Regions from separate parts of the Achromobacter sp. HNDS-1 genome, predicted to be linked through region 1. Evidence: riboswitches for the same ligand, from Rfam matches in the RefSeq annotation. Region 1 holds a riboswitch; the other holds the start of a gene.
The links. Region 1 has a riboswitch for glycine ahead of ABFG95_RS04245 (D-amino acid dehydrogenase). Riboswitches for the same ligand answer to the same signal wherever they lie in the genome.
Positions count from the first base shown of each region.

Region 2: linked by a shared signal. The riboswitch ahead of gcvT (glycine cleavage system aminomethyltransferase GcvT) and the one ahead of ABFG95_RS04245 (D-amino acid dehydrogenase) in region 1 are both predicted to bind glycine.

Region 1 is NZ_CP157584.1:946,106-960,766, reverse strand. Features, by position in the region: gene ABFG95_RS04295 (helix-turn-helix domain-containing protein) at 1-350, shown strand, start outside; gene ABFG95_RS04290 (transporter) at 406-1,464, opposite strand; gene ABFG95_RS04285 (DinB family protein) at 1,577-2,383, shown strand; gene ABFG95_RS04280 (alpha/beta hydrolase) at 2,380-3,117, shown strand; gene ABFG95_RS04275 (Dyp-type peroxidase) at 3,189-4,136, shown strand; gene ABFG95_RS04270 (SRPBCC family protein) at 4,153-4,599, opposite strand; gene ABFG95_RS04265 (NAD(P)H dependent flavin oxidoreductase family protein) at 4,713-6,416, opposite strand; gene ABFG95_RS04260 (PLP-dependent aminotransferase family protein) at 6,499-8,019, shown strand; gene ABFG95_RS04255 (PhzF family phenazine biosynthesis protein) at 8,076-8,864, shown strand; gene ABFG95_RS04250 (sulfite exporter TauE/SafE family protein) at 9,009-9,752, shown strand; gene ABFG95_RS04245 (D-amino acid dehydrogenase) at 9,804-11,033, opposite strand; glycine riboswitch at 11,078-11,164, opposite strand; glycine riboswitch at 11,166-11,257, opposite strand; gene ampC (class C beta-lactamase) at 11,395-12,684, shown strand; gene ABFG95_RS04235 (CopD family protein) at 12,770-13,195, shown strand; gene ABFG95_RS04230 (MetQ/NlpA family lipoprotein) at 13,397-14,236, shown strand; gene ABFG95_RS04225 (ATP-binding cassette domain-containing protein) at 14,328-14,661, shown strand, end outside.
Region 2 is NZ_CP157584.1:2,422,686-2,437,346, reverse strand. Features, by position in the region: gene ABFG95_RS11235 (arginine/lysine/ornithine decarboxylase) at 1-340, shown strand, start outside; gene ABFG95_RS11230 (NAD(P)/FAD-dependent oxidoreductase) at 358-1,560, shown strand; gene ABFG95_RS11225 (superoxide dismutase) at 1,820-2,434, shown strand; gene ABFG95_RS11220 (ZIP family metal transporter) at 2,462-3,355, shown strand; glycine riboswitch at 3,436-3,528, shown strand; glycine riboswitch at 3,562-3,684, shown strand; gene gcvT (glycine cleavage system aminomethyltransferase GcvT) at 3,768-4,868, shown strand; gene gcvH (glycine cleavage system protein GcvH) at 4,965-5,342, shown strand; gene gcvP (aminomethyl-transferring glycine dehydrogenase) at 5,437-8,310, shown strand; gene ABFG95_RS11200 (DUF945 family protein) at 8,417-10,387, opposite strand; gene ABFG95_RS11195 (M81 family metallopeptidase) at 10,598-12,073, opposite strand; gene ABFG95_RS11190 (amidase) at 12,119-13,525, opposite strand; gene ABFG95_RS11185 (ABC transporter ATP-binding protein) at 13,570-14,661, opposite strand, start outside.

The DNA of each region.
Region 1 (14,661 bases):
TCTCGGTGTTCATGGGCCACAAGTCGCACGCCGACCAGGTGGTGCGCGCGGTGCAGGACTACATCGAAAGCCGCTACACCGAGAAGATCACCGTCGAGGACCTGGCCGACCGCCACGCCATGGGCCGCCGCACGCTGGAACGGCGCTTTCGCCAGGCCACCGGCAACAGCATTGTCGAATACCTGCAGCGGGTGCGCGTCGAGGCCGCCAAGAAGCGCCTCGAAAGCTCGCGCAAGAGCGTGGCCGAAGTGATGTACGAGGTCGGCTACAACGACACCAAGGCCTTCCGCGACATCTTCAACAAGTATTGTGGCATGTCGCCGGTGGGCTATCGCGAACGCTACCAGTAGCGCCCTGGGGAAGCAGCGCGCGCATTGTCGCCGCGACGCCCGGCGGCGGCGAACTTTAGCCCATGCGGCGCCGGCGGAACGCCAGCCAGGCCACGAAGCCCGTGAAGGCCGCCACCAGCAGGCAGATGATCCAGAAGCCATGGTGGTCGTCCGATAGCGGAATGCCGCCCACATTCATGCCGAACAGGCCGGCCATGATGTTGATGGGCAGCGCCAGCACCGTCACCAGCGTCAGGGTGAAGAGCGTGCGGTTGTTCTGTTCGTCCAGCCGCGCCGTCATTTCCTCCTGCAGCAGCTTGATGCGTTCGACCAGTCCGGCCATGTCGCCCAGCACCACCGAGAATTCCTCGGTCGACTCGCGCAGTTCCTGCACGTCGCGCGGGCGCAGCCAGGCCGGCGGACGCGCCAGCAGGCGGAATACCGAACCGGGCTCGGGCGCCAGCGTGCGCTGCAGCCGCACCAGCACCCGGCGGGTGGCCGCCAGGTCGAGCCGTCCCGGGCCGCCGCGCGCGGCCAGGAAATGGTCCTCGATGGCGTCGACGTCGACACTGGCCTTGCGCACGATCTCGATCATCAGGTCGGCCTGGTCGCGCATCAGGTGGGTCAGCAGCTCGGCGGGCGACCCGAACGGCTCCCCCCGCCGCACATGTTCGCGCAGGCGGTCCAGCGACCGCAACGGCTTGCGCCGCAACGTGACCAGCAGCTTGCGATGGGCGCAGGCCCACAGCGTCGAGACCTGCGCCGGCGTGCGGTCGAAATCGAAAATCACATCGTTGAACACCGCCACCAGCGTGCCTTCGTGCTGTTCGATGCGGGTCGAATGGGCGTCCGCGCCCAGCATGCCGATGAAGGTCTCGGGCAGGTTCAGGTGCGCTTGCAGCCAGCGCACGCAGCCTGCCTGCGACAGGTTCAGGTGCAGCCACAGGAAGGCGCCATCGTCGCCGCCATCACCGGCGCCGCCATCACCGGCGCCGGCCTCGGCGGCGCGCGCCAGCAGGTCGGCGACCGCGGGCGAGGCGATCTCGGCGGCAGGGCCGCCGCCGGCGAACCGGAACGCGCAGATCAGGCCGGAGATGTCGGATTGGTAGTCGGCCGCTGCCGCTGGGGTCGTCATGATGCGCGATGGTGACGCGGCAATGTGACCGTTCGGCGACAGCGGCCGGGCCTTGACGCGCGGGTGCAAGGTAACGTATCGTTTTGAGCTATTATAAAGACCGCCCCCCTTCATGCATTCCCGTTTCGACCGGTTCCGCGCCACCCCCCTGGGCCAGCAGCTGGAGGCGCTTATCGACGACCCCGCGCGCTACGCGGAATACGCGGCCCTGTCGCGGGTCGGCGTGGCCGCCGTCGCCGCCATTGCCGACGACATCCAGGAAAGATTCCCCGAAGTGGCGCAGGACACCACCGCCCGCCAGTTCTGCGGCGCGCTGGTGGCCGACCGCATGCGGCGCCAGGGCCACGAGGTGGTGCAGGCGCGCGGCCGCATCGGCGGCGCGGTCTTCAGCTATGGCGCGGTGTTCAGCCCGCGGCCCGTGGTGCTGCCGTTCGCCGAGGTCGTCGCCGGCCTGGCCCGCATGCCCGAGGCGCTGGCCGCACGGATGGCGGCCATCGCCCCGGCCTGGCGCCGTCGGCGGCCCGCCGGCACCGGCTTTTCGATGACCGAGCACGTCTGTCACCTGCGCGACCTGGACAGTGTGTTCGCGCAGCGCATCGAAGCCATCCGCACGATGCCGCTGCCCGTCATCGCTTGCGTCGACGGCACCGCCCTGGCGGCCGAGCGCGCCTATCAGGACCAGGACCCGGAGCTTGCCCTGGCCGCCTTCCGCCGCGGCCGCGAACACTTGTGTGCCGCGCTGCGTCCGCTGGATGCCGCCACGCTGGCGCGTTGCGGCCTGCGCGACGGCCTGCACCGCATGACGCTGGAGCAGATCGTGCGCGAACTGCTGGACCACGACCGCACCCACTGCCTGGAGCTGGAGGAACTGGCCGCCGAGCTGGCGCAGGACGGCGCCGCCGGGAGCCGCGTCGCATGACGCCGCCGCCCGTCGTCCGCATTCATGGCCTGATCGGCGCGTTCGACTCGCCCGGGGGGCTGGCTGGCCACGTGGCCCCGCCGTTGCTGGGCTACGGGCCGCATCAGTCCGTGCCCGCCGCCGGCATTTCGCTGCCGGCCCAGGTCGAGCACTTGCGCGCTTACCTCGACCGGCACTTTCCCGGCGAGGCCGTGGATCTGGTGGGACATTCAGTGGGCGGCGCGGTCGCCATGCTGCTGGCCCACGCCTATCCGCGACACGTGCGCCGCATCGTCAACGTCGAAGGCAATTTCACCCTGGCCGACGCTTTCTGGTCGGCCTCGGTCGCCCGCATGGACGCCGCCGCGGCCGAGGCCATGCTGGAGGGATTCCGCGCCGACCCGCTGGCCTGGCTGGCGCGCGCGGTCGATGCGCCGGCTCCGCATTGGCGGGCGGTGGCCAGCCGCTGGCTCGCTCTACAGCCGGCGGCCACGCTGCGCGCCATGGCGGCCTCGGTGATCGCGGTCACGGGCGCGCCGGATTATCTGCCGGCATTGCGGCAGGTGTTCGCCCGCCACCCCGTGTACTTGCTGTCGGGCCGGCGTTCGCACGATGGCTGGGACGTGCCCGAGTGGGCCTGGCGCGCCTGCGCCGGCCATCAGGTGCTCGACGACTGCGGCCACCTGATGATGCTGGAGCGGCCCACGGCGTTCGCCGCGGCGCTGCGGCAATGCCTCGGCCACGATCAGCTGTGAGACGGGCGAGTCGGCTATATTGCAGGCGCCTCATTCATCCTTCCGGCCCTCGCGGGCCGCAGCCCGATCCCATGTCCGAAAAACCCGTAGAACCGCAGGCCGTCCTCCGCCCCAACGCCCGCTATGCGATCTTCATCGTCGCCACGCTGAACCCCGGCGCCGACAACGCCGCCGCCGTGCGCGCCTGGTGCGAAGACGTGGCCACGCTGGTGCGCACCGTCGGCACGCGCGCCGTGGCCGCCGATCTGTCCTGTGTCTGTGGCTTCGGCTCGGCCGCCTGGGACACGCTGTTCGGCGCGCCGCGGCCGGCCTCGCTGCACCCGTTCCGCGAAATCGGCAGCGGTGAACGCGTCGCGGTGTCCACGCCCGGCGATATCCTGCTGCACATCCGCGCCGAAGCCATGGACGCCTGCTTCGAGCTGGCCACGCTGCTGGTGGCGGGGCTGGGCCCGGCCGCCACGGTGGTCGACGAGGTGCATGGTTTCCGCTACTTCGACCGCCGCGCCATCATCGGTTTCGTCGACGGCACCGAGAACCCGCAAGCCTTCGAGCTGCCCGGCTTCACCCTGATCGGCGACGAAGACGCGGCGTTCGCCGGCGGCAGCTATGTGCTGGTGCAGAAGTACCTGCACGACATGACCGGCTGGGAAGCGCTGCCCACCGAGGAGCAGGAACGCATCATCGGCCGCCGCAAGCTCAGCAACGTCGAGCTGCCCGACGGCGTCAAGCCGAGCAATTCGCACAGCGCCCTGACCACCCTGGACGAAGGCGGCCAGGAGGTCAAGATCCTGCGCGACAACATGCCGTTCGGGCGCGCCGGCGCGGGCGAGTTCGGCACCTATTTCATCGGCTACGCGCGTTCGCCCGCGCCGATCGAGCAGATGCTGGAGAACATGTTCGTCGGCCGTCCCGCCGGCAACTACGACCGCCTGCTCGACTACAGCCGCGCGGTCACCGGCAGCCTGTTCTTCGTGCCGTCGGCCGAACTGCTGGAAGCGCTGGCCGAGCGCGCGGGCTGACCCTCGCGCGGCCGCTTCACTCGGGAATCTGCGGCTCGACCAGCCGCATCAGCTGGGCCAGCGATTCCTGCCAGCCCAGGTAGCACATCTCCGGCGGGATCACCGCCGGGATGTGCTCCTGCACCACCGTCATTTCCGTGCCGCAGGACACCGCGCGCAGCGTGATCGTGGTCTGCATCCTGCCAGGCAGGTTGGGGTCGTCGAATTCGTCGGTGTAGCGGATCTTCTCGCCCGGCACCAGTTCCAGGTATTCGCCGCCGAAGCCGTGGGCGTGACCGCTGCCGAAATTGCGGAACGCCATGCGGTGCCGGCCCCCGACCTTGGCGTCCAGTTCGAAGACTTCACAGGTAAAGCCATAGGGCGGCAACCACCTCACCACGGCGTCGGGTTCGAGGAAGGCGCGATACACGGTCGCGGGCGCGGCGCGCAGGACGCGGTGCAGGGTTACGGTGCCAGTCGTCATGATGAATCCCCCTTTGATGGGAAGTGGTGGGCGTACCGGGACGACGTTCGAGCTTCCCCCGGATCGACATGGGGGGCATTGGGACAAACCCTAGGGTGTTCGCCCGCCGCGAGTCAGGCCATCTCCCGCAACAGCACGTCCTCATGGAACGCCCCGATCGGCAGCGTTCGGTCGCGCACCTGGATCTCCAGCACCCAGATGCCGTCGGCCGGCACGAACCCGGCCTGCGCCAGCTGATGCCTGCCGTACAGCGCGTGCGGAAAATCCGCCACCCGGTGGCCCGGCACCTCGCGCACCAGTTCGCAACCATAGTCGCGCGCGTGGGCCTCGGCGCGGTCGTACAGGGCCGCGCCGGTCAGCCCCCGCAGCCAGTCCTCGCGGGTGCGCCGGAACACCTGGCGCGCGGCTTCGGCGCAGCGCCGGCGGTCGGCATCCGCGCCCAGCACGAAGGTATCGCCATAGTCGCCCTCGTAACCGTCCCAGACCGGGCCGATGTCCACCACGAACACGTCATCGTCGCGCAGCCGGCGCTGGAAATCGGTGGGCTGCACCGCCGGCGACTGCGAGTCGGGGCCGAAGCGCACGTAGGTCGGGTGCCAGTTGTGCGAGGCGCCCATGCGGCGCAGGTGGGCATCGGCCGCCGTGACCGCCTCGCGCGTGGTCATGCCGGGCCGCAGCAGCGCGGCAATCTCGCGCACCGCTTCGCGCGAGCGGCGGCGGGCGTCGAGGATACCGTCCAGGCTGAAGCGCTGGCCCACCTGCTCCCACGGGTGGGCGGGGGCCGGCGCGACGTGCGTGGCGGGCCGGTCCCGCGCCGGCAGGAAAGCCTCGGACACGAAGCGGTCCGGCGGCAGGCCGGCCGCGCACAGGCGTTCGCGCGCCGCGCGCACCATGGCCGGGTTGCCGCAGGCGTAGGCGACCGTGCGCGGCCAGTCGTGGTTCGCCGCCAGGGCGGCGTCCTGCACGTGCCAGGCGGGCCCGGCGGACGTTCGCGACAGCACCGCCTGCCATTGGAACCCGCTGTGCTTGCCCTGCAGCGCGTTGAGCCGCGGCGCCGCGTAGCAGTCGTCTTCGTCGCGGCCGCCCCAGTAGAGCGTGACGCGCTTGATGCGCGGGTCCTGCAATGCCGTCATCATGATCGCGTGGACGCCGGCATAGCCGGTGCCCGTGGCCAGCAGCACCAGGTGTTCGACCGCCTCGGGCCAGCCCCGCGCCGGCCAGACACAGGCGCCATGCGGACCCGTCAGGGGCAGCGTGTCGCCGGGCATCAGGCGTGGCAGCACCCGTTCGGTGAAACCGCCGCCGGGCACGCGCCGGATATGGAATTCGAGCCGGGCGGGGCCGGTCGCGACCGGCACGCTGGCGATGGAGAACGGGCGCTCGCCGCCATCGTCCATCAGCAAGCGCGCATGCTGCCCGGCCTGCCAGGCGAAGGCCCCGGCGGCATCGCGCGGCGCCACGATCAGCTGGGTCACATCGGCGGTCAGCGGCACCCGCGACAGCACCGTCACCGGGTAGTGGCGCGCGGGCTGCGCCGGCGCCTGCCAGTGCGCAAAGCGCAGCGCCAGGTCACCGGTCGCCCGGCACTGGCACATCAGCAATTCGTCGGCGGCGGTGACATAGGTGCGCTCGGTGGGCGGCGCGATGCGGGCGTAGGCGCCGCCGGCTGCCTGGGCCCGGCACGACCCGCACTCGCCGCGCTGGCAGGAAAACGGCACGGCCACGGCCTGGGCCAGCGCGGCCTCCAGGATCGAGGTGCTGCCATCGCTGGTGAAGCAGCCGTGCGCGAGGGTGATGGTGTGGGCGGGCGTGGACATGGCGCGATTCCGGTGGCATGCCCCAGGGGGGCGATGGGGGCAATGTAGCGATAGAATGGCCCGATGAAATAGGGCCATTTTCATGAACCAGACCAAGCCACTTTCGCGCGACACCCGCCAGGAGGCCAGCCTGGACCTGCCGGTCGATCCGCCGCGCCCGGACGAATCCAAGCAGTCCTGGGTGTACCGGCAGATCCGCGAACGCATCCTGCGCGGCGTCCTGCCCTCGGGCGGGCGGCTGCCATCCACCCGCAGCCTGGCGGCGCGCTGGCACGTCGCCCGTTCCACCGTCGAGGCCGCCTACGACCAGTTGCGCGGCGAAGGCTATACCGCCGGCGCGGTCGGGTCCGGCACCTATGTGGCGGCGGTCATCCCGGATAATTTCTTTCGCCACGGACTGCCGGGCGACGCGGCCACGGCGCCCGCCGCCGCCACGTCCGACGCGCCGCCCGCGGCGGGCCGCGCGCCACCCCCGGACCGGGATGCCGACCATTCGGTTCCCCCCTTGCGGCACGAGCCCCCCTTCACCGCGCGCGGCGCCGACGCCTCGCTGTTTCCCATGGCGGCCTGGCGCCAGGGCCTGCTGGCCAGCGCCCGGCGCGTCACGGCGGCGCAATTGGCACGCGAGGATCCCCAGGGCTGGCAGCCCTTGCGCGAACAGATCGCGCGTTACCTCGGCGCGGCGCGCGGCATTGCCTGCGACGCCGACCAGGTGGTGGTGCTGACCGGCATCCGCGACGGCCTCGACCTCAGCGCGCGCCTCTTGCTCACGCCGCGCGACAAGGTGCTGGTCGAGGACCCCGGCTACCTCAACGCCCTGCCGCTGTTCAGTCAGTACACGCGGCGCGTGGCGCCGGTGGCCATCGACCAGCACGGCTTTTCGGTGGCGCGCGCCCGCCGCCATCGCGGCGTCAGGCTGGTGCACGTGACGCCGGCGCACCAGTCGCCCACCGGCGTCACCATGCCGGTGTCGCGCCGCCTGGAGCTGCTGGACTGGGCGGCACAGGCCGGCTGCTGGATCCTGGACGACGACTACGACAGCGAATTCAACTACGACGGCGCGCCGCTGGCCGCCCTGAAAAGCCTGGACCGCGCCGACCGCGTGATCCACTGCGGCAGTTTCAACAAGACCCTGTTCAACGCCCTGCGCATCGGCTATGCGGTGCTGCCGCGGCCGCTGGTGGCGGACTTTGCCCGCGCCCGCTACCTGACGGGACGCTCCAGCAGCATCGTCGAACAGATGACGCTGGCGGCGTTCCTGGAAAGCGGCGGCTTCGCGCGCCATGTGCGGCGGGCGCGGGCGATCTACGCGCAGCGGCGCGACCGGGTGCTGCGCATGCTGCGCCAGGCGGCGGGCGCGGCGCCGCTGCGCGTCAGCGGCGAGCATGCGGGCTTTCACCTGGTGTGGTGGCCGCCGCCCGGCTTCGACGTGGCGGCGCTGCTGGCAAGGGCGCGCACGCGGGGCCTGGGTCTGCAGCCGGTCGCGCAATTCTGCCGGCGCGTGTCCTGGCCGGCGGGCGTGGTGATCGGCTACAGCGCGCGCCAGGAAGCGGACCTGGACGGCCTGGAGGCGCTGCTGCGGGAAGTCGCGGGCGTTTCGTAGCAAAATGCGGCATGGCGGCGACGTGTCCCGCCTTCACCGTTTTTCCAGGATTTCTCATGCCGCAACTCGATCTCTACCAGGTAGACGCCTTTTCCGCCGTGCCCTTCGGCGGCAACCCCGCCGCCGTGGTGCCGCTGCAGGCGTGGCTGCCGGACGCCACGCTGCAACGCATCGCCGAAGAGAACAACCTGTCCGAGACCGCCTACGTCGTGCGCCGCGGCGACGTCCACGAGCTGCGCTGGTTCACGCCGAAGGTCGAGGTCGACCTGTGCGGTCACGCGACCCTGGCGACCGCCTGGGTGCTGTTCGAGCAATTGGGCGCCAGCGAAGACGTGCTGCGCTTTGCCACCCGCAGCGGCGAGCTGCGGGTACGGCGCGCCGGCGACGCGCTGGCGATGGACTTCCCCGCCAGGCAGCCCGTGGCCGAAGCCATCCCAGAGGGCCTTCTGCGCGCGCTCGGCCTGCCGGCGGCGCGCGCGCTGTACCGCGCCGACGATTACCTGGTGGTGATCGACGACGAAAGCCTGATCGACGGCCTCGCGCCCGACTTCGCCGCGCTGGCGGCGTTCGACGTGCGCGGCGTGGCGGTGACGGCGCCATCCGCGCGCTACGACTTCGTGTCGCGCTGGTTCGGCCCGCGCGTCGGCGTCAACGAAGACCCAGTGACGGGGTCGGCGCATACCTCGCTGGCGCCGTACTGGGGCGAGCGGCTGGGCAAGACAGAACTGACTGCCGAGCAGGGCGGGGCGCGCAAGGGCCAACTGCGCTGCGAACTGCGCGACAACGGCCGCGTCATCATCAGCGGCCAGGCCGCGCTGTACCTGCGCGGCACGATCTTCCTGTGATCGCGGCCGCCATCACCGAAAACCTATCGCGTCATCAGCACTTCAAATAGGGGCGCCGCGATGCGCGCCTAGAATCTGCCGTCACGAGATCCGGGCGAGCCGAACGGCCTGCCAGCGGACGCGACGACAAGGAGACGCAGGGCAATGGATGCGGTATGGATAGTCGCCATCGGCGCGGCCGTGGCGGGGTTCGTGCAGGGCCTGTCGGGCTTTGCCTTCGGCATGGTGGCCATGTCGTTCTGGGCCTGGGTGCTGGACCCCCGGCTGGCGGCGGCGCTGGCAGTGTTCGGCGCGCTCACCGGGCAATTGCTGGCGGTGTTCTCGGTGCGGCGCGGCTTCAACTGGGCGCTGCTGTGGCCTTTCCTGCTGGGCGGCCTGGCCGGCATTCCGCTGGGCGTCCTGGTCCTGCCGCACCTGGACATGGACTGGTTCAAGGCGGTGTTGGGCGCGCTGCTGGCGCTGTGGTGCCCGGTGATGCTGATGGCGCAGCGGCTGCCGCGCATCGGCGGCAACCGCTGGGGCGATGGCGCGGTGGGGCTGGCGGGCGGCGTGCTGGGCGGCATCGGCGGCTTTGCCGGCAGCGTGCCGACGCTGTGGTGCACCCTGCGCGGCTTCAACAAGGACACGCAGCGCGCCGTGATCCAGAACTTCAACCTGTCGATGCTGGCCGTGACCATGGCCATCTATCTGGCCACCGGCATCGTCACGCGCGATATGGCGCCCATGTTCGCGGTGGTGGCGCCGGCCATGCTGATTCCCACGCTGCTGGGCACGCGCCTGTACATCGGCATCTCGGAAGTCACGTTCCGGCGCGTGGTGCTGGGGCTGCTGACCTGCTCGGGGCTGACGCTGCTGGCCTCGTCGCTGCCGCGGCTGCTGGGGTATTGAGGACCGGTCCGCGTCCCGCCCGGTCCCGGCCTGTGGTCTGCCGCAACGGCTTTACGACAGTCCCACCCCCTCCCGCACGCTCGCCGCCAGCATTTGCGCCGTCGCCGCCGACAGCGTCCATCCCAGATGCCCATGCCCGGTGTTGTAGAACACGCCCGGCCGCTTGCCGGGGCCGACGCGCGGCATCATGTCGGGCATCATCGGCCGCAGGCCGCACCATGGCACCACGCGCGCGGTGCGCACGCCGGGGAAATGGCGGCGGGTCCAGTCCACCAGCGGCTGGATGCGTTCGGCGCGGATGTCCAGGTTGAAGCCGTTGAACTCGGCGGTGCCGGCCACGCGGAAGCGGTCGCCCAGGCGGCTGGTGACGATCTTGGCGGCCTCGTCCAGCAGGCTCACGGTGGGCGCGGCGGCCTGGCTCGCGGCGTCGTCCAGGTGCACGCTGATCGAATAGCCCTTGACCGGATAGATGTTCAGACGGTCGCCCAGTTGCCGCGCGAACTGGCGGCTGGCGGCGCCGGCGCAGACCACGATGGCGTCGGCTTCGTGCTGTTCGCGCCGCGCGCCTTCTTCACGCGCGATATCCAGCACGTAGGGCAGGCCGTCGCGGCTGATGGCGCGGATGTCCGCGTCCTGTTCGAAACGCACGCCGCGCCGCGCGCAGGCCTGCGCCAGGCCGCTGGTGAACTTGTGGATGTCGCCGGTGGCGTCGGACGGCGTGTAGAAGCCGCCGTGGCAGGGCGTCTGCAGCGTCGGCTCGATGCCGCGGATTTCCTCCGGCGTGACGGCGTGCCGCTCCAGTCCGCCTTCGCGCAGCAGCGCATTGGCGCGGCGCGCGGTCTCGAAGCTGGCGGCGTCGTGGTAGATGTGCAGGATGCCGCGGCGCTCCAGGTCGAAGTCGATGCCTTCCTCCTCGGCCATGGCGTACAGGTGCTGGCGCGCTTCGATTGCCATGCGGGTGGTGGCGATGGTGTTCTGGCGGTAGTTGCGGATCTGCCCCATGAACTGGGCCAGCCACGAATACTTGTGCCAGCTCGGGCGCGGATTGAGCAGCAGCGGCGCGTCGTGGCGGCCCAGCCAGCGCAGGCCCTTCATGATGGTGGCGGCGCTGTTCCACACTTCGGCATTGCTGGCGGACAGCTGGCCGCCGTTGGCAAAGGACGTCTCCATGGCGGGATAGCGCTGGCGGTCGTAGACGGTGACGTCGTAGCCCAGTTTGCTCAAGGCGTAGGCGGACGTGACGCCGGTGATACCGGCGCCGATGATGGCGATGCGGGGCATGATGGCTCCAGATGGCGTGGCCACGACCCAATGATCGTGGCACCCCATCTGTCTCTGTACCTGAGAGCTTCACCCGGGCGCGGCGGCGCGGGTTCCCCTTCGGTGGGCGCCAGGCGCCTCTCTCCAGATTGTCTAGACCGCGCAGTCCTGTTGCCTGAGAGTTTCCGGGGCGGTTGCTCCGTCGGCGCCCGCCACGGGGGGCGGGACTCTTCTGCGGGGTTTTGAATCGACGCACCGAGAATAGCCAAAATTCGTCGCGCGCGGGACTCAGGGTTAATACCAGGGGAGGCGCCGGATTGGCTCTACACTGGGCGCCGAACCGCCGGCACGCGCCGGCCGGAAAACGAAAGGACGACTCCGCATGCGCGTTCCGGCAATGTTCCGTATTTCCCTGCTGTCCATGACGTTGACGCTGGCCCTGGCCGGCGCCGCCTCGGCCAGCCCGGCCGTTGCGCAAGCGCCCGCCGGCAAGGCCTCCACGGCATCGACCTCCGCATCCACGCCCGCATCCACGCCCGCATCCACGCCGGCATCCACGCCGGCATCCACCGCCAAGCCATCCGCGTCCGCCAAGGCCGATCGCGCCACCGCCGCCGTCGACGCCGCCGTGGCCGAGGTCATGCGCGAATACGGCATCGCCGGCATGGCCATCGGCGTCAGCCGCGACGGCGAGCAGCGCTTCTTCAACTACGGCGACGCCTCGCGCGCGCCGCGCCGCGCGGTCTCCAGCGACACCCTGTTCGAACTGGGGTCGATCAGCAAGACCTTCACCGTCACGCTGGCCGCCTACGCCCAGGCCACGGGCCGCCTGTCGCTCACCGACAGCCCGGCCAAGTGGGTGCCCGAGCTGCAAGGCAGCGAATTCGCCAGGCTGACGCTGGTTAACCTGGCCACGCACACCGCCGGCGGCTTCCCCTTGCAGGTGCCGGACGCGGTGCAGAGCATGGCGCAACTGATGGACTACCTGAAGGCCTGGACCCCGCGGTACGCGCCCGGCACGCGCCGCACCTACGCCAACCCCAGCATCGGCATGCTGGGCGTGGTGGCGGCCCGCGCCCTGGGGCAGCCCTACGTGGCGGCGATGGAGCAGCAGCTGTTTCCCATGCTGGGCCTGCGCGACACCTACCTGGAAGTGCCGCCGCGCAAGATGCCCGACTATGCCCAGGGCTACGACAAGCAGGACGCTCCGGTGCGCGTGAACCCGGGCGTGCTGGCCGACGAGGCCTATGGCGTGAAGTCCAGCGCCCGCGACATGCTGCGCTTCGTCGAGATCAACCTGGGCACCGCGCCGGTCGATGCCACGCTGCAGCGCGCCATCGCCGAGACCCACACCGGCTATTACCAGCTGGGCGCGATGACGCAGGACCTGATCTGGGAGCAGTACTCTTACCCGGTGTCGGTGGACGATGTGGTGCACGGCAATTCCGCCCAGGTCGCGTTCGAGACCCTGCCGGTCAAGGCCCTGCAACCGCCGCTGGCGCCGCAGCAGGCAGTGTGGATCAACAAGACCGGCGCCACCAATGGCTTCGGCGCCTACGTGGCGTTCGTGCCGTCGCGCAAGCTCGGCATCGTGATCCTGGCCAACCGCAACTATCCGAATGAGGCGCGGGTGCGGCTGGCGTTGCGGGTGCTCAAGGCGCTGGCGCCGTGAACGCCGGCGTCGGTCTTTGCCGTAGCGCAAACCCGTCGGACCCGATTCCACCCCGGCGCGCGCCGCTGCGGCGATAATCGCGCGCATGACCTACCAATTACTCAAAATGCTGCATGTCGCCGCCGTGGTCGCATGGCTGGGCGGCTCCCTGTTCGTGTCGCTGTTCCTGCTGTCGTCGCAGCCGCCCGACAGCGACGAGGCGCCCAAGGAACGCAGGATGCTGGGCGCGCTGCGCCGCTGGACGCTGTTCGTGACCACGCCGGCGATGGTGCTGGCCTGGCTGGTCGGCCTGCACCTGGCCGTGACCTTCGGCTGGTTCGCGATGACCTGGATCTGGATCAAGATCGCGCTGGCGCTGGTCCTGTCGGGCCTGCTGGGCGTGCAGAGCGCCGCCTTGCGCCGCCAGTCGCGGGGCAGCGCCAAGCGCGCGCCGCTGGTCGACCTGTACGCGCCGCTCACGGTGGTCGCCGCGGCGGTCATCGTGACGCTGGTGGTGGTCAAGCCGTTCTGAGGCGGGGCGTGGCGCCTGGCCGCGTCCCGCGGCCAAGCCTTGCCCGCGCGCGTCATGGTCGCGGCAGGGCGCCACTTATGCGCCGGCGCCATATCCAAACGCCCCTGTAATAACGACTCAACCAACTATTCGTTCGCGCGCGCAGGGGCCATCCCTAGAATCGTCTGCTCATAACCGTATCGACTGAGAGGCGATTTCCATATGACTCCCCGCACTTACACCGCCCGCGCGGGCACGCTGGCCAAGGCCCTGCTGGGCGCCGTGCTGGCCGCGGCCGCCATGTTCCACGGGCCGGCTTTCTCGGCCGATCCCAAGCCGCTCAAGGTCGGGGTGCGCGGCGGCGTCGACGAACAGATCTGGGAAGTGGTGGCGCAGGTCGCCAAGAAGAACGGCCTGGCCGTCGAACCGGTGGTCATCACCGGCACCGCCAGCCCCAACGAGGCGCTCAACAACGGCGACCTGGACGCCAACGCGTTCCAGCACATCCCGTTCCTGAACGATCAGATCAAGCAGCGCGGGTACAAGCTGGTGTCGGTGGCCAATACGCTGATCTCGCCCATCGCCTTCTATTCGAAGAAGTACAAGTCGCTGCAGGCCTTGCCCGAGGGCGCCAAGGTCGGCATCCCCAACGACCCCAGCAACCAGACCCGCGCGCTGGTGATCCTGCGCGACCAGGGCCTGATCACGCTCAAGGACGGCTTCGATCCGGCCACGGGCACCGCCACGCTGGCCGACGTGACCTCCAACCCGCGCAAGCTCGACTTCGTCGAAAGCGCCTCGGTGGTCCTGGCGCGTTCGCTGCCCGACGTCGACACCGCCGCCATCGTCAACAGCTTCGCCTACCAGGCCGGGCTGATCGCCACCCGCGACGGCATCGCGGTCGAGAAGAAAGAGAACAACCCCTACGTCAACATCATCGCCGTGCGCGAGAAAGACAGGAACGCGCCCTGGGTGCCCGAGCTGGTCAAGGCCTATCACTCCGAGGAAGTGCGCCAGTTCATCCTGAGCAAGTACGAAGGCTCGGTGATTCCGGTCTTCTGAGCCGGAAGGCGCGGCGGCGCCAGCCGGCGCCGCCGCCATCCTCGCTCGCGGAGCGGCACGCGCCGCCGCGCGGGCGGCTCGGGAACACAGCATGATGCAACACGACATCCCCCTGGCGGATCCGGCCCTGCGGCCCGCCGCCGACGCGGCGCAAGACGCCCACATCGTTTTCGACGGACTGCAGAAGCGCTACCAGGGCCCGCGGGGCACGGTAACGGCGCTGGCCGATATCTCCTTTTCCATCGGGCGCGGCGAGGTGTTCGGCATCATCGGCCGCAGCGGCGCCGGCAAGTCGACGCTGCTGCGCTCCATCAACATGCTGGAACGCCCCAGCGCCGGCCAGGTGCGGGTCGACGGCGTGGACGTCGGCGGCCTGGACGAGGACGCGCTGGTCGGCCTGCGGCGCCGCATCGGCATGATCTTCC
Region 2 (14,661 bases), 1.5 Mb from region 1:
CGTGGCCCGCCTGACCACCGAGATGTACCTGAGCGACATGGTGCCGGCGCTCAAGCCGTCCGACGCCTTCGCCCGCATGGCGCACCGCGAGGTCGAGCGCGTGGATATCGACAAGCTGGAAGGCCGCGTCACCGGCGTGCTGCTGACGCCGTATCCTCCGGGCATCCCGCTGCTGATCCCGGGGGAGCGCTTCAACCGCACCATCGTCCAGTATCTGCAGTTCGCGCGCGAGTTCAACGAGCGTTTCCCGGGCTTCGAGACCTACATCCACGGCCTGGCCGACGAAGTGGGGCCGGACGGCGAGAAGCGTTATTACGTTGATTGCCTGATCGAAGACTGATCGGGTCCGGAGTCCTGATGTTCGATGTCGCCGTTCTCGGCGCCGGCGCCGCTGGCATGATGTGTGCCGCGGTCGCCGGTCAGCGCGGCCTGCGCGTGGTGCTGGTGGATCACGCCGAACGGCTGGCCGAGAAGATCCGTATCTCGGGCGGCGGCCGCTGCAACTTCACCAACATCGGCGCGGGGCCCGCCAATTTCCTCTCCGACAACCCGCATTTCTGCCGGTCGGCGTTGTCGGGCTACACCCCGCAGGACTTCCTGGCGCTGCTCAGGCGCCACCGCATCGCCTGGCACGAGAAGCATCGCGGCCAGCTGTTCTGCGACGATTCCAGCGAATCCATCATCGAGATGCTGCGCGCCGAATGCGATGCCGGCGGCGTGCAGTGGCGCATGGGCTGCCAGGTGGCCGAGGTGGCCCATGGCGAGGCCGGCTTCGAACTGCGCACCAGCCAGGGCGTGATCCGCGCGGCCAAGCTGGTGGTGGCCACCGGCGGCATGGCGATCCCGCAGTTGGGCGCCACCGATTTTGGCCTGAAGCTGGCGCGCCAGTTCGGCCTGAAGGTGGTCGAGCCGCGCCCGGCGCTGGTGCCGCTGACCTTCGACGCCGCGCACTGGCAGCCGCTGGCCGAGCTGTCCGGCGTGGCGCTGGAGGTCAACCTGGCGACGGGGCAGGGCAAGGCGCGCGGCGAGTTTCTCGAAGACCTGCTGTTCACCCATCGGGGCCTGTCGGGCCCGGCGATCCTGCAGATCTCCAGCTACTGGAAGCCGGGCGAGCCCATCGTCATCGACCTGGCGCCGGGGCGCGACCTGGCGGCCGAACTGCTGGCGGCCAAGTCCGGCAACCGGCAGCAGTTGCACACGGTGCTGGCCGGCCTGTGGCCCAAGCGCCTGGCCGACCGCTGGCTGCAACTGGCCGAGCAGGGCGGCAAGCCGGGCCTGGCGGCGCTGCGCCTGGCCGATGCGCCGGACAAGACCCTGCGCGCGCTGGCGCAGGACATCCACCAATGGACCCTGGTGCCCAGCGGCACCGCCGGCTACAAGAAGGCCGAGGTCATGCGCGGCGGGGTCGATACGCGCGGGCTGGACCAGAAATCGATGCAGGCCCGCGCCATGCCCGGCCTGTACTTCATCGGCGAAACCGTGGACGTCACCGGCTGGCTGGGCGGCTACAACTTCCAGTGGGCCTGGGCCTCCGGCGTGGCCTGCGGCAAGGCGCTCTAGCGGTTCCGGGCGCTGCCCGCGTGCCCCGCGCTCCGGCCACATTCCTTCTGGGCGCGACGCCCGCTTTGTCCAACGCTTTTCGCGCCGCCGGCGCGGGCACGCTTCGTGCTGCTCGCCAAGGGCTGTCCGGCCCATAGCCTGCCTGCATGACAGGCATTGCAACGTTATCGTTGTCGTATCAAATAAAAATACCTATCATTTGTATTTTCAAAAATAAGACGCTTGCCCTCGTCGGCGGCGTTGCCCGACGGAGATCGCCTTGGCCTACACCCTGCCGCCCCTGCCTTACGCCTACGACGCGCTTGAACCGCACATCGATGCGCTGACGATGGAGATCCACCACGGCAAGCATCACCAGACCTACGTCAACAACCTGAACGCCGCGCTGGAAGGCGCCGGCATCGCCACCGACGAGCCGGTCGACGCCCTGGTGGCGCGCATCGACCAGTTGCCCGAGGCGATCCGCGGCGCGGTGCGCAACAACGGCGGCGGGCATGCCAATCACAGCCTGTTCTGGGCGGTCATGTCGCCGCGCGGCGGCGGCGAGCCCGACGGCGCGCTGGCCCGCGCCATCGATGCCGAGCTGGGCGGCCAGGCAGCCTTCCGCGATGCCTTCACCAAGGCCGCGCTGACGCGCTTCGGCAGCGGCTGGGCCTGGCTCAGCGTGACGCCGGACGGCAAGCTGGCAGTGGAAAGCAGCGCCAACCAGGATAGCCCGCTGATGCAGGGCAACACGCCGATCCTGGGGCTGGACGTGTGGGAGCACGCCTACTACCTCAAGTACCAGAACCGCCGTCCGGAATACATCGGCGCCTTCTACAATGTGATCGATTGGTCCGAGGTGGCGCGCCGCTACGCCGTCGCCGTGGGCTGAGCCGGCATCGCGCGGGGGCAGTGGACCATGAACACCTTCAGCCGTCATCGCATCCGGCCCGCGGCCACCAGCGTCAGCGTCTGGACGCTGGCGGTGCTGGTCGCCTGCCTGGGCCTGCACCAGGCCTGGGTCTATTTCGATGCCAATGCGCCGCACGTGGCCGACGCGCTGCTGGGCGGCATGGTCGCCGCCGGCGCCACCGCGGCGGGCACGCTGCCGATCCTGTTCGCGCGCACCATCCCCCAGAAGATGCAGGACAGCATGTTCGGCTTCGGCGCCGGCGTGATGCTGGCGGCCAGCGCGTTCTCGCTGGTGGCGCCGGGCATCGCGGCGGCCGAGTCGCAGGGCGCCGGCCCCTGGGGCGCGGGCCTGACGGTGGGCGCCGCCATCCTGCTGGGCGCGGCGGCGCTGCTGCTGATGGACCGGCTGTTGCCGCACGAGCATTTCATCAAGGGCCGCGAGGGCATCGAGGCGCACCGCCTGCGCCGCGCCTGGCTGTTCGTCTTCGCCATTACGCTGCACAACCTGCCCGAAGGCCTGGCCATCGGCGTCGGCTACGCCGGCAACGATCCGCTGCGGGGCACCGCGCTGGCCACCGGTATCGCCATCCAGGACATCCCCGAAGGATTGGTGGTGGCGGTGGCGCTGATCGCCGCCGGCTACAAGCGCGCGTTCGCGGTGGCGCTGGGCATGCTGTCGGGCCTGGTCGAGCCGGTCGGCGCGGTGCTGGGCGCGGTGGTGGTGGGCTGGTCGACGGCATTGCTGCCGTGGGGCCTGGGCTTTGCCGCCGGCGCCATGCTGTTCGTGATCAGCCACGAGATCATCCCCGAGTCGCACCGCAAGGGGCACGAGGTCTACGCCACCTGCGGCCTGATGCTGGGCTTCGTGCTGATGATGCTGCTGGACACCGCGCTGGGCTGACACGGGCGCGGCGCGGCGACCGGCCAGCGTTCACGGATCAACAACGCAATCGCGTTTCGCGGTATGCTTTCGGCGCTGTCACGCATGTTGCGGGAGAGAGCGGCCGTTCGCGGCTGCCGCCGAAGGCGCAATTCGCCCGGAATCGCTCAGGTATCCCATACCGCGCATGCTTGCCCTGTCCCGGTTTTCACCGCGCGGACGCGGCAAAGCAGCACTCTGGAGAGACCTGGCGCCGCTGCCCAATCAGGGACATAGCGAGCAGCCCAGGCGCCGAAGGTGCAAACCCGCCACGCGGGGCAACTCTCAGGCAAAAGGACAGAGGGGCGGAAGATTCAGCCGTTGCGTGGGCGCATCCCGTCCGCCGGCGGCATTCCGTAACCCTGGCAACGCTGCCGCTCCGGAGTACCCGCGCATGTCCGCACCCCTCAAACGCACCCCGCTGGCCGACGAACATATCGCCTCTGGCGCCCGCATGGTCGATTTCGGCGGCTGGGACATGCCCCTGGCCTACGGCTCGCAACTGGAAGAGCACCACGCGGTGCGCCAGGACGCCGGCATGTTCGACGTCTCGCACATGCTCAACGCCGACATCACCGGCCCCGACGCCTACGCCTTCCTGCAGCGCCTGGTGGCCAACGACGTGGCCAAGCTGACCGTGCCCGGCAAGGCGCTCTACACCTGCATGCTGAACCCGCAGGGCGGCGTCATCGACGACCTGATCGTGTATTTCTTCGCCGCCGACGAATGGCGCGTGGTGGTCAACGCCGGGACCGCCGACAAGGACATGGCCTGGATGCAGCGCGTCAGGCAGGCCGGCAAGTTCGACGTCACCATCACGCCGCGCCGCGACCTGGCCATGATCGCCGTGCAGGGGCCCAACGCCCGCGCCAAGGTCTGGGCCGCGCGCCCCGCCTGGCAGGCCGCCAGCGAGCCGCTGACCCCGTTCGTGGCCGCCCGCGTCGGCGACGACACGCTGGTGGCGCGCACCGGCTACACCGGCGAAGACGGCTTCGAGATCGTGCTGCCCGCCGCCGAGGCGGTGCAACTGTGGCGCGACCTGGCGGCCCAGGGCGTGCGCCCGGCCGGCCTGGGCGCGCGCGACACGCTGCGCCTGGAAGCCGGCATGAACCTCTACGGCCAGGACATGGACGAACTGACCCAGCCCGGCGAAGCCGCGCTGACCTGGACGGTGTCCCTGAAGAACCCCGAGCGCCGCTTCATCGGCCGCGACGCGCTGGAGCAGTTCGCCACGCCCGCCGCCTTCGTCGGCCTGAAGCTGCAGGAACGCGGCGTGATGCGCGCCCACATGGCGGTGCGCACCAAGAACGGCACGGGCGAACTCACCAGCGGCACCATGTCGCCGACGCTGGGCGTGTCGATCGGTTTTGCCCGCCTGCCGCAAGGCGTGGTCGCGGGCGACACGGTCGAGGTCGACATCCGCGGCAAGTGGGTGCCTGCCCTGGTCTGCAAGCTGCCGTTTGTCCGTAACGGCAAAGCCGTCGAACACTCGTAAACTCGAAGCTTCGCGCCGCTGGCCGGGCCCTCGGGGCAGGCCGCCGGCGCGAGGCGCGCAACACCGTTTCCCTATCTGAATCCCCCAGGAGTTCCCATGAGTCTGCCCACCGATCGCAAGTACACCGAGTCCCATGAATGGGTCAAAGCCGAAGGCGACGTGTTCGTCGTCGGCATCACCGATACCGCCCAGGACCAGCTGGGTGACCTGGTCTTCGTCGGCGACGTCAAGGTCGGCGCCAAGCTGAACGCGGGCGAGACCGCCGGCGTGGTCGAGTCGGTCAAGGCCGCCTCCGACATCTACGCGCCCGTGGCCGGCGAAATCGTCGCGTTCAACGACGAGCTGGAAAGCAACCCCAACCTGATCAACGAATCGGCCTTCACCGCCTGGATCTTCAAGATCAAGCCGGTCAACGCCGCCGATGCCGACAAGCTGCTGGACGCCGCCGGCTACGAAGCCGTCGCCAACGGCTAAGCCCGTCAGGGCGGGCGCGGCGCTGGCGCCGCCGCCCGTCCATATGCATCACCGTCCGTCCCTCCCGACGACACCGCCATCCCGAGATCCCCCCATGTCGCGCGCCCTAGACACCCACACCGACTTCATCCCCCGCCACATCGGCCCCTCCGACGCCGACCAGGCCGCCATGCTCGCCGCCATCGGCAGCCCCAGCCTGGACGCCCTGATCGAAGAAGTCGTGCCGCCCAAGATCCGCAGCCAGGCGCCGCTGGCGCTGCCGCCGTCGCGCAGCGAAGCCGACGTGCTGGCCGAACTGAAGCAGATCGCCGGCCGCAACAAGGTCTACCGCAACTACATCGGCCAGGGGTACTACGGCACGCAGACGCCCAACGTGGTGTTGCGCAACATTCTCGAGAATCCCGCCTGGTACACGGCCTACACGCCGTACCAGCCCGAGATCTCGCAGGGCCGCCTGGAGGCCCTGCTGAACTACCAGACCATGGTTGCCGACCTGACCGGGCTGGACATCTCCAACGCCTCGCTGCTCGATGAAAGCACCGCCGCCGCCGAAGCCATGACGCTGGCGCGCCGCGGCGCCAAGTCGCAGAGCCCGGTGTTCTTCATCTCGCGCCACGTGCATCCGCAGACCATCGAGGTCGTGCGCACCCGCGCCGAGGGCCTGGACATCGAGATCGCCGTCGGCGACGAGGCCGACGGCCTGCCGGAGTGCTTCGGCGTGCTGCTGCAGTACCCGCACAGCACCGGCTCGGTGGCCGACTACCGCAAGCTGGCCGAGGCCGCCCACGCGCAGGGCGCGGTGGTGGCCGTGGCCACCGACCTGCTGGCGCTGGCGCTGCTGGCCGCGCCTGGCGAATGGGGCGCGGACATCGCCATCGGTTCGGCCCAGCGCTTCGGCGTGCCGTTCGGTTTCGGCGGCCCGCACGCCGGCTTCATGGCCTGCAAGGACGCCTTCAAGCGCAACATGGCCGGCCGCCTGGTCGGCGTGTCCAAGGACGCCCAGGGCAACCCGGCGATGCGCCTGGCGCTGCAGACGCGCGAACAGCACATCCGCCGCGAGAAGGCCACCTCGAACATCTGCACCGCGCAGGTGCTGCTGGCCGTGATGGCCGGCATGTACGCGGTCTGGCACGGCCCGGCCGGCATCCGCCGCATCGCCGAGCGCGTGCAGCGCTACACCGCCATCCTGCGCGCCGAACTCGGCAAGCTGGGCATCAAGGTCGCCAACGACACCTTCTTCGACACGCTGCTGCTGGAAACCGGCCCGGCCACGCCCGCCATCATCACCGCCGCCGAGTGCGAGCACATCAACCTGCGCCGTGTCGACGGCGCGCGCCTGGCCGTGTCGCTGGACGAGACCGTCACCGCCGCCGACCTGCAGGCGCTGGTGAACGTGTTCGCCGCCGGCCTGGAACGCGACGACGTCGAACTGGACATCGACGCGCTGGACGCCAAGGCGGCCGGCGGCATCCCCGCCGCGGTGGCGCGTGAAAGCGCCATCCTCAAGCATCCGGTGTTCTCCAGCGTGCAGTCGGAAACCGACATGCTGCGCTACCTGCGCAAGCTGGCCGACAAGGACCTGGCGCTGGACCGCACCATGATTCCGCTGGGCTCCTGCACCATGAAGCTGAACGCCACGGCCGAGATGATCCCCATCACCTGGCCCGAGTTCGCGCTGGTGCACCCGTTCGCGCCCGCCTCGCAGAGCAAGGGCTACGACGAGCTGATCACGCGCCTGTCGGCCGCGCTGTGCGAAATCACCGGCTACGACAACATCAGCCTGCAGCCCAACTCGGGCGCGCAGGGCGAATACGCCGGCCTGCTGGCGATCCGCGGCTACCACCAGGCCAACGGCCAGCACCAGCGCAACGTCTGCCTGATTCCGTCGTCGGCCCACGGCACCAACCCCGCGTCGGCGCAACTGGCCGGCATGGACGTGGTGGTGGTGGCCTCCGACGCCAACGGCAACGTCGACCTGGGCGACCTGCGCGCCAAGATCGAACAGGTCGGCGACAAGCTGGCCGCGCTGATGATCACCTACCCGTCCACGCACGGCGTGTTCGAGGAGGCCGTGACCGAGATCTGCGACCTGGTGCACCAGGCCGGCGGCCAGGTGTACCTGGACGGCGCCAACATGAACGCCATGGTCGGCGTGGCCAAGCCGGGCAAGTTCGGCTCGGACGTGTCGCACCTGAACCTGCACAAGACCTTCTGCATTCCGCACGGCGGCGGCGGCCCGGGCGTCGGTCCGGTGGCGGTGCGCGCGCACCTGGCGCCGTACCTGCCGGGCGTGGTGAACGAGCAGGGCAAGCTGCCCGGCGAAGCCAAGGTTGGCCCGGTCTCGGCCGCGCCGTTCGGTTCGGCCGGCATCCTGCCGATCCCGTTCGTGTACATCGCGCTGATGGGCGCCGACGGCCTGCGCCGCGCCACCGAAGTGGCGATCCTGAACGCCAACTACATCGCCACCCGCCTGCGCGGCCACTACCCGGTGCTGTACGCGGGCCGCAACGGCCGCGTGGCGCACGAGTGCATCCTGGACGTGCGTCCGCTCAAGGAAACCAGCGGCATCAGCGCCGAGGACATCGCCAAGCGCCTGATGGACTACGGCTTCCATGCCCCCACCATGAGCTTCCCGGTGGCCGGCACGCTGATGGTTGAGCCGACCGAATCCGAAGGCGTGGCCGAGCTGGACCGCTTCATCGAGGCGATGATCTCGATCCGCGAGGAAATCGCCCAGGTCGAGCGTGGCGAACGCGATCGCGAGGACAACGTCCTGAAGAACGCGCCGCACACCGCGCAGATGCTGCTGGCCGAGGAATGGCTGCACGACTACCCGCGCCAGCAGGCCGCCTACCCGGTGGCTTCGCTGCGCGAGGCCAAGTACTGGCCGCCGGTGGCGCGCGTGGACAACGCCTATGGCGATCGCAACCTGGTTTGCGCCTGCCTGCCGGTCGAAGCCTACGCCTGATGCCGCGTGACGGCCCGCCCCTTGGGGCGGGTCATCGAGGCTTGCCTGGCGACAGGCAAAAAAAACCCCCATCGCACGATGGGGGTTTTGCTTTTGCGCGGCCGTCTTACTTCCTGGCCGGCGCCGCCGACATCGCGGTGGCGAATTCCTCGGTGATGCTGAAGTAGGTGTTCAGCAGGATCTGCAGGTTCTTCTTGCCGATGCCGCCTTCGGCGTTCATGTCCATCTGCAGCACGGCCTGGTTCTTGTCGTCCAGGTAGGCGCGGGTCCAGCGGTATTCCTGGTTCCAGGCGTTGATGGCCTTGAGCGTGGCCGGCTTCTTGCTGGCGTAGGTGGCGGTGGCGACCAGGTCGTAGCACTTCTCGGAGAAGTCATTGCACAGGAATTCCAGGCGCAGGTCGGTGGCGCCGGAATTGCTGGCGTCCAGGATCAGCACCGGGCCGTCGTCGCCGTCGGTCTTGCGGGTGGTGTAGCCCATGTCTTCCAGCATATGGACGACCATGTCGACGTCGAACTCATTGACCACGTCGGCGTTGCTGGTCGCGGCCATCTCGTCGTCCATGGCGGTGGCGCCGGCGGCCGGTTCGGCTTCTTCCTCGTCATCGTCCATTGCGCTGTTCATGCCGGTCGCGCCCAGCAGGCCCGAGAACAGTTCGTCGGCGGGAATCTTCTTGCCGTTCAGGTCGCCCATGCCGTCGGCGAAGTGGAACTTGCCGACGATGTTGTCGCCGTCGTTCTTGCCGACGTTGAACATCTCGGCCATGCCGGACATGCTGCGGATGTTGTCGGCGGCCTCGGCTTCGGCCTTGTCGGCGGGCATGCCGTCCTTCTTGATGGCGTACTGCACCATCAGGTCCTGCACCATCGGCTTGGAGATCACCAGCGTGGCGTCGATCTGCTTGATGGCCTTGACCACGATTTCCTGCGGCGTCAGGTCCTTGACGTTGGGAGGATTGGCCAGGTCCAGCGTGACGTTCAGCTTGCTTTCGCCCTTGGCGGTCTTCCAGCTGATCGGGTCGATGCTGAACGAAGGGTTGCCGGCCAGCAGCTTGCCGGCGTTATCCAGCAGCACCTGGAACTGTTCGTCGTTCAGGCCCTCGTCGTGGGCATCGGCCATGTATTGGCGCATCAGCTGGTTGTAGGTATCGGACAGCTGCTTGACCGCGGCGCCGTCCAGCCGGGCCAGCTTGATGACGGCCTGGCCGTTGCCCAGCGGCACGTCGTTGACGTTGATGTCGCCGGTCTGGTAGGCGGCCTGGATGTTGATGTTCTTGTCGTCCTCGGCCAGCTTGACGGTGTAGCTGAAGTTGTCGAGGATCACCTTGGCGTCGGCGTCCGGCTTGATGACTTCGATGCGCTTGATCTTGATGCCCGAGTCGCCGACCGACAGGCCGAACTTGCCCATGCGGCTGTCGACGTCCATGGTCAGGCCGGACATCGCCATCTTGATCGGATCGCTGCCCTTGGTGCCGTCCACCGCCAGGGTGTCGGTCTTGGCATTGGCGGTGATGGCGGCCAGGCCGCGGTCGAACGTGCCGGTGATTTCCATGCCGCTGAAATCGACCGAATTGCCTTCATGCGTCACCTTCACCGGCGCGATGCGGGCGGTCGATGCCGTGCTGCCGCCAAAGCTGACCATGGCATCGGTGACCAGGGGCGAGACGTCCTTGGTCAGCTCGAACACCGGCTTGACGTTGTCCGTCTTGGCCATTTCGGTGTGGACGAAAGCCAGCTTGGGCGCGATGGCGCCGCGCGCCAGCGCGCTCTTGGGGAACGGGCCGTGTTCGATGCGGGCGTCGAATTCCAGCATGCCGTCCGGCATGTCGCTCAGACTCTTGTCGCTCTTGACGAACGACACGCCGTAGCGCGCCTGCGTCGAGAACAGGCCACGCTCGTATTTGATCTGGTCGATGCGCAGGCCGAACAAAGGCGTGATCTTGGCCAGCTTCTCGTTGGCCTCGGCCAGGCGACGCTGGGCGCCTTCCTCGATGCGCTTGCCGGTGTACCACGTGGCACCGACCCAGCTTCCCGCTCCCACTATGACCACCGCGAGGGTGATCGCTACGCTCTTTTTCATCGTTTTGCTTTGTCGTTGATTGTCGAGTCTCGTCCCAGCGGCGCGATGCCATTGCTGGGCGCGGGCGGCAGGACGCGTTCATCGGCCTGTCAGGACCCGCGGCGAGTATACCGAGGCGGGGTGGCCTCTTGCCGCGCGCCCGGTTACCGAAGATTTCAAAATGAAAGCCGGCGCCCTCGGGCGCCGGCCATATTGTCGACAAACCGCGATTTACAGCGGGTCGAGCGGGTAGATCGGCCGGCGCACGTGCTTGAAGTCAAGCTGGCCGTAGTCGGAGGTGGTGACGCCCACGCCGGTGCACTCGATGATCTCGGTGGCCATTTCGGAGAAGCCGGCGCGCCAGTGGACCCGGCTCTTGAGCACCACATAGCGCTTTTGCAGCGGATCGATGCCGGCCGACAGCAGGCAATTGATGTCGAAGGGTTCCTGGTGCCGCGATACCACCACGATTTCGACCCGTCCGGTATCGATCACCACCGTCAGGCCGGTGTCGTTGCGCACGCCACGGTACATGGGGCCGCGGTTCAGGTAGACGCCGTCGAACACCAGCTTGACGCGGCCCGTCACGGTCAGCGGTTCGCCGCGGCGATTGATGGCGGGCATGTCGACCTTGCCCCCCAGCGGCAGCGTGACGGTGCTGCCCACGCCCGCCGTGGCCGCCTCGCGCGCCGCCTGGGGATCACAGATGGCATAGAACACCACGTTGTCCAGTTCCTGGCGCAGCACCTCGGCCAGCACCGCGGTGGTGTCCATGGTGCCCCCGGAGCCGGTGTTGTCGTAGTGGTCCAGCAGCACCACCGGTCCCTGCTCGATGGCCTTGGCCCGGGCAATGGTGGGCGCCAGCGGCTCGGAATGGAACACCCATTTCGCGCGGTCGTTCCAGGCGCGGTCCAGCAGCTCGTCGCGGTATTGCTCCGCCTGGGCCAGGTTGGCGTCCGTACAGACCACGGCGCTCAGGCCGGCCTCGCGGATGTCGGCGTGGGGGAAACCCACGAACACCGAGGCCGCCAGCACGCCGTCGGCCTCCAGCTGGCGGCAGCGTTCCTGCAGCGACTTGTTGGGATCGGCGTGGGTGCCCTGGCACATGACGTGCGGCAGCATGGGCTTGCCGCCCCAGGTCATCACGGGTTTGATCTCGCCCTTGAGCGTGCGCACGATGACGTTGGCCGCGCGCACGCCGGCCTCGCGGATGTCGACGTGCGGATAGGTATGAAAGCCGCTGATGACGGTGGCGTTGTCGACGATGTCGGCGTAGATGTTGGCGTGCATGTCCAGCGTCACCGCCACCGGTGTCTCGGGATCGATCTCGCGCAGGCGGCGCAGCAGGTCGCCCTCGGCGTCTTCCACGCCTTCGGCGACCATGGCGCCGTGCAGGTCCAGCAGGATGGCGTCGTAGCCGCCCTTGCGGACCTCGTCCAGCACCCGCTTGCACAGCAGCTCGTGGGTCTCGGCGCTGGCCGGGCCGCTGGGCCAGGACTCGGCGGCCACCGGCACCACGATCTCGGCGCCGACGCGGCGCGCCACCTCGATGTAGCCGCCCAGGCCGCTGTCGGTGTTCTCGTAGGCGCGGATGGCGCGGTCGCCGGCCAGGATTTCAGGATTGCCGCGGAAAAAGCGCGCGAGCGGGGTCGGCACGGGCGAGAAGGTGTTCGTCTCGTGCTTGATCATTGCCAGAAGCCAACGCATGGAAATTCCTGTGGGTTGCCAAAGGGGAAGGGGAGCGGGACGGCGTCAGGCCCGGGGCGGTTGCGGCCAGGGCTGCTGGGCCGGGCGCATGCGTTCCCAGGCGCGGGCCACGCGCAGCACGCCCAGATCGTCGAAGCGCGCGCCGGCGATCTGCAGGCCGATCGGCAGGCCCGACTTGGTATAGCCGCAATTGACCGAGGCGGCCGGCTGCTCGCTCATGTTGTAGGGCAGGGTGTAGCCGATGTGGTGCATGGTCGTGGCGACTTCGTTGGTGGGCGCGGCCCACTCGGCGTTGTAGGCCACCACCGGCGCCACCGGCGACAGCACGTAGTCGTAGGGGGCGGTGGCGGCAACGGTCCTGGCGCGCACGTTGAGGGTTTCGTAGTAGCTGCGGAACACGGCCTCGCCGGATTGGCCGCCGCCGCTTTCGGCCCAGGCGCGGATGAAGGGCAGGATCTTGTCGCGGCGCGCTTGCGGCAGGGCCCCCAGGTCAATGGCCGAGCGGGTGCGCCAGAAACGGTCGACGCCGTCCAGCATCTCCGGCGTCATCCACGGCTTGAGCGGCGTGACGATGGCGCCGGCCGACTCGAACAGTCGGGCCGCGGCTTCGACGGCGGCGCGGATCTCCGGGTCCAGCGGCAGGCCGCAGCCGGCCTCCAGTTGCAGGCCGATGCGCAGGCCGCGCACGTCCAGCTCCAGGTTGAGCCAGTCGAAGTCCTGGAACGGCAGGCTCATGTGGTCGCGCGCGTCGGGTTGCGACAGCACGCCCATCATCAGCGCGGCGTCAGCGATGTCGCGCGTCATGGGGCCGGCGCAGCGGCCCATGAAGGGCGGGTCGATGGGAATGCGGCCCAGGCTGGGCTTGAGCGTGGCGATGCCGCACCAGGCGGCCGGCAGACGCACCGAGCCGCCGATGTCGGTGCCGATGTGCAGCGGGCCGTAGCCCGCCGCCGCCGCCGCCCCGGCGCCGGCGCTGGAGCCGCCCGGGTTTTTGCTCAGGTCCCAGGGGTTGCGCGTCAGCGCATGGAAACTCGACAGTCCCGAGGACAGCATGCCGTAGTCGGGCATGGTGGTCTTGCCCAGCACCACCGCGCCAGCCTCGCGCATGCGCGCCGCCGGCGGGGCGTCGGCCGCGGCCGGCGTCAGGTCGGTGGCGGCCGTGCCCAGCGGCACCGGCACGCCGCGGGTGGCGATGTTTTCCTTGATGGTGGCGGGCACGCCGTCCAGCGAGTAGCCGCCGCAAGCCTGCGGCTCGCCCTTCATCCAGCGCGCCTCGGAAGCGCGCGCCTGCGCCAGCGCCTGGTCGGGATCGAGCGCATAGGTGGCGTGGATGTGCGGTTCCCAGCGCGCGATGTGGTCGAGCACCGAGCGGGTCGCCTCGACCGGCGACAGGGTCTTGTTGCGATAGGCGGCCAGCAGTTCCTGGGCCGAGAGTTCATGCGGTTGCGACATGGCGGGTTCCGATTGCGTGGGATGCCTGGGTTGATTGGGACGCCTCAGGCGGCGGGGGCCGCCAGCCCGGCCGCCACGGGCCGGAAGTTGCGGAAGTCCCAGTCGCGCCCGGGCGCCGCGTCGATCAGGGCGCGGGTGTACTCGTGGCGGGGGTCGGTCAGCACGGCCTGGGCGGCGCCGGTCTCGACGACCTTGCCGCGTTGCATGACCATGATGGTGTCGCAGATCTGCGCGGCCACGCGCAGGTCATGCGTGATGAACAGCACGCCCACGCCGGTGCGCTCGCGCACCTGCTCGAGCAGTTCCAGCACCTGCGCCTGCACCGACACGTCCAGCGCCGACACGGCTTCGTCGGCCACCAGGATCTCGGGGTCCATCACCAGCGCGCGGGCGATGCAGATGCGCTGGCGCTGGCCGCCGGAAAACTGGTGCGGATAGCGCCGCATGGCGTCGGGGCTGAGCCCGACCACCGACAGCGTTTCGCCGGCGCGTTGCAGCGCCTGTTCGCGAGGCACGCCGAAATTGAGCAGGCCTTCGATGATGGATTCGCCCACGGTGCGGCGCGGGTTGAGCGAACGGTACGGGTCCTGGAACACGATCTGGATGCGGCGGCGCACCGGGCGCAGCGCCGCGCCGGACAGGGTGCTGAGGTCTTCGCCGCCCATCATCATGTGGCCGGCGGTGGGCTCGATCAGGCGCACGATGCAGCGCGCCACCGTCGATTTGCCCGAACCGGATTCGCCCACGATGCCCAGGATCTCGCCCTTGCGCAGCGTCAGGTTGACGTCGGCCGCGGCGATGACGTTCTGCGGCGCGCGGCGCGAGAACAGCGAGCCCTTGCCGCCGTAGGTGCGGCCCAGGCCCTTGACGTGCAGCACCGGCTGGCCGGCGGGCGCTTCGCGGTGCGAGGGCACCAGACTGGGCACCGACGACACTAGGCGGCGCGTGTACGACTGCTTGGGTTCGGCCAGGATTTCGTTGCGCGTGCCGCTTTCGATCAGGTCGCCGCGGTTCATCACCACGATGCGATCGGCGATCTCGGCCACCACGCCGAAGTCGTGCGTGATGAACAGCACGGCGGTGCGGTGCTTGACCTGCAGTTCCTTGATCAGCAGCAGGATCTGCTTCTGCGTGGT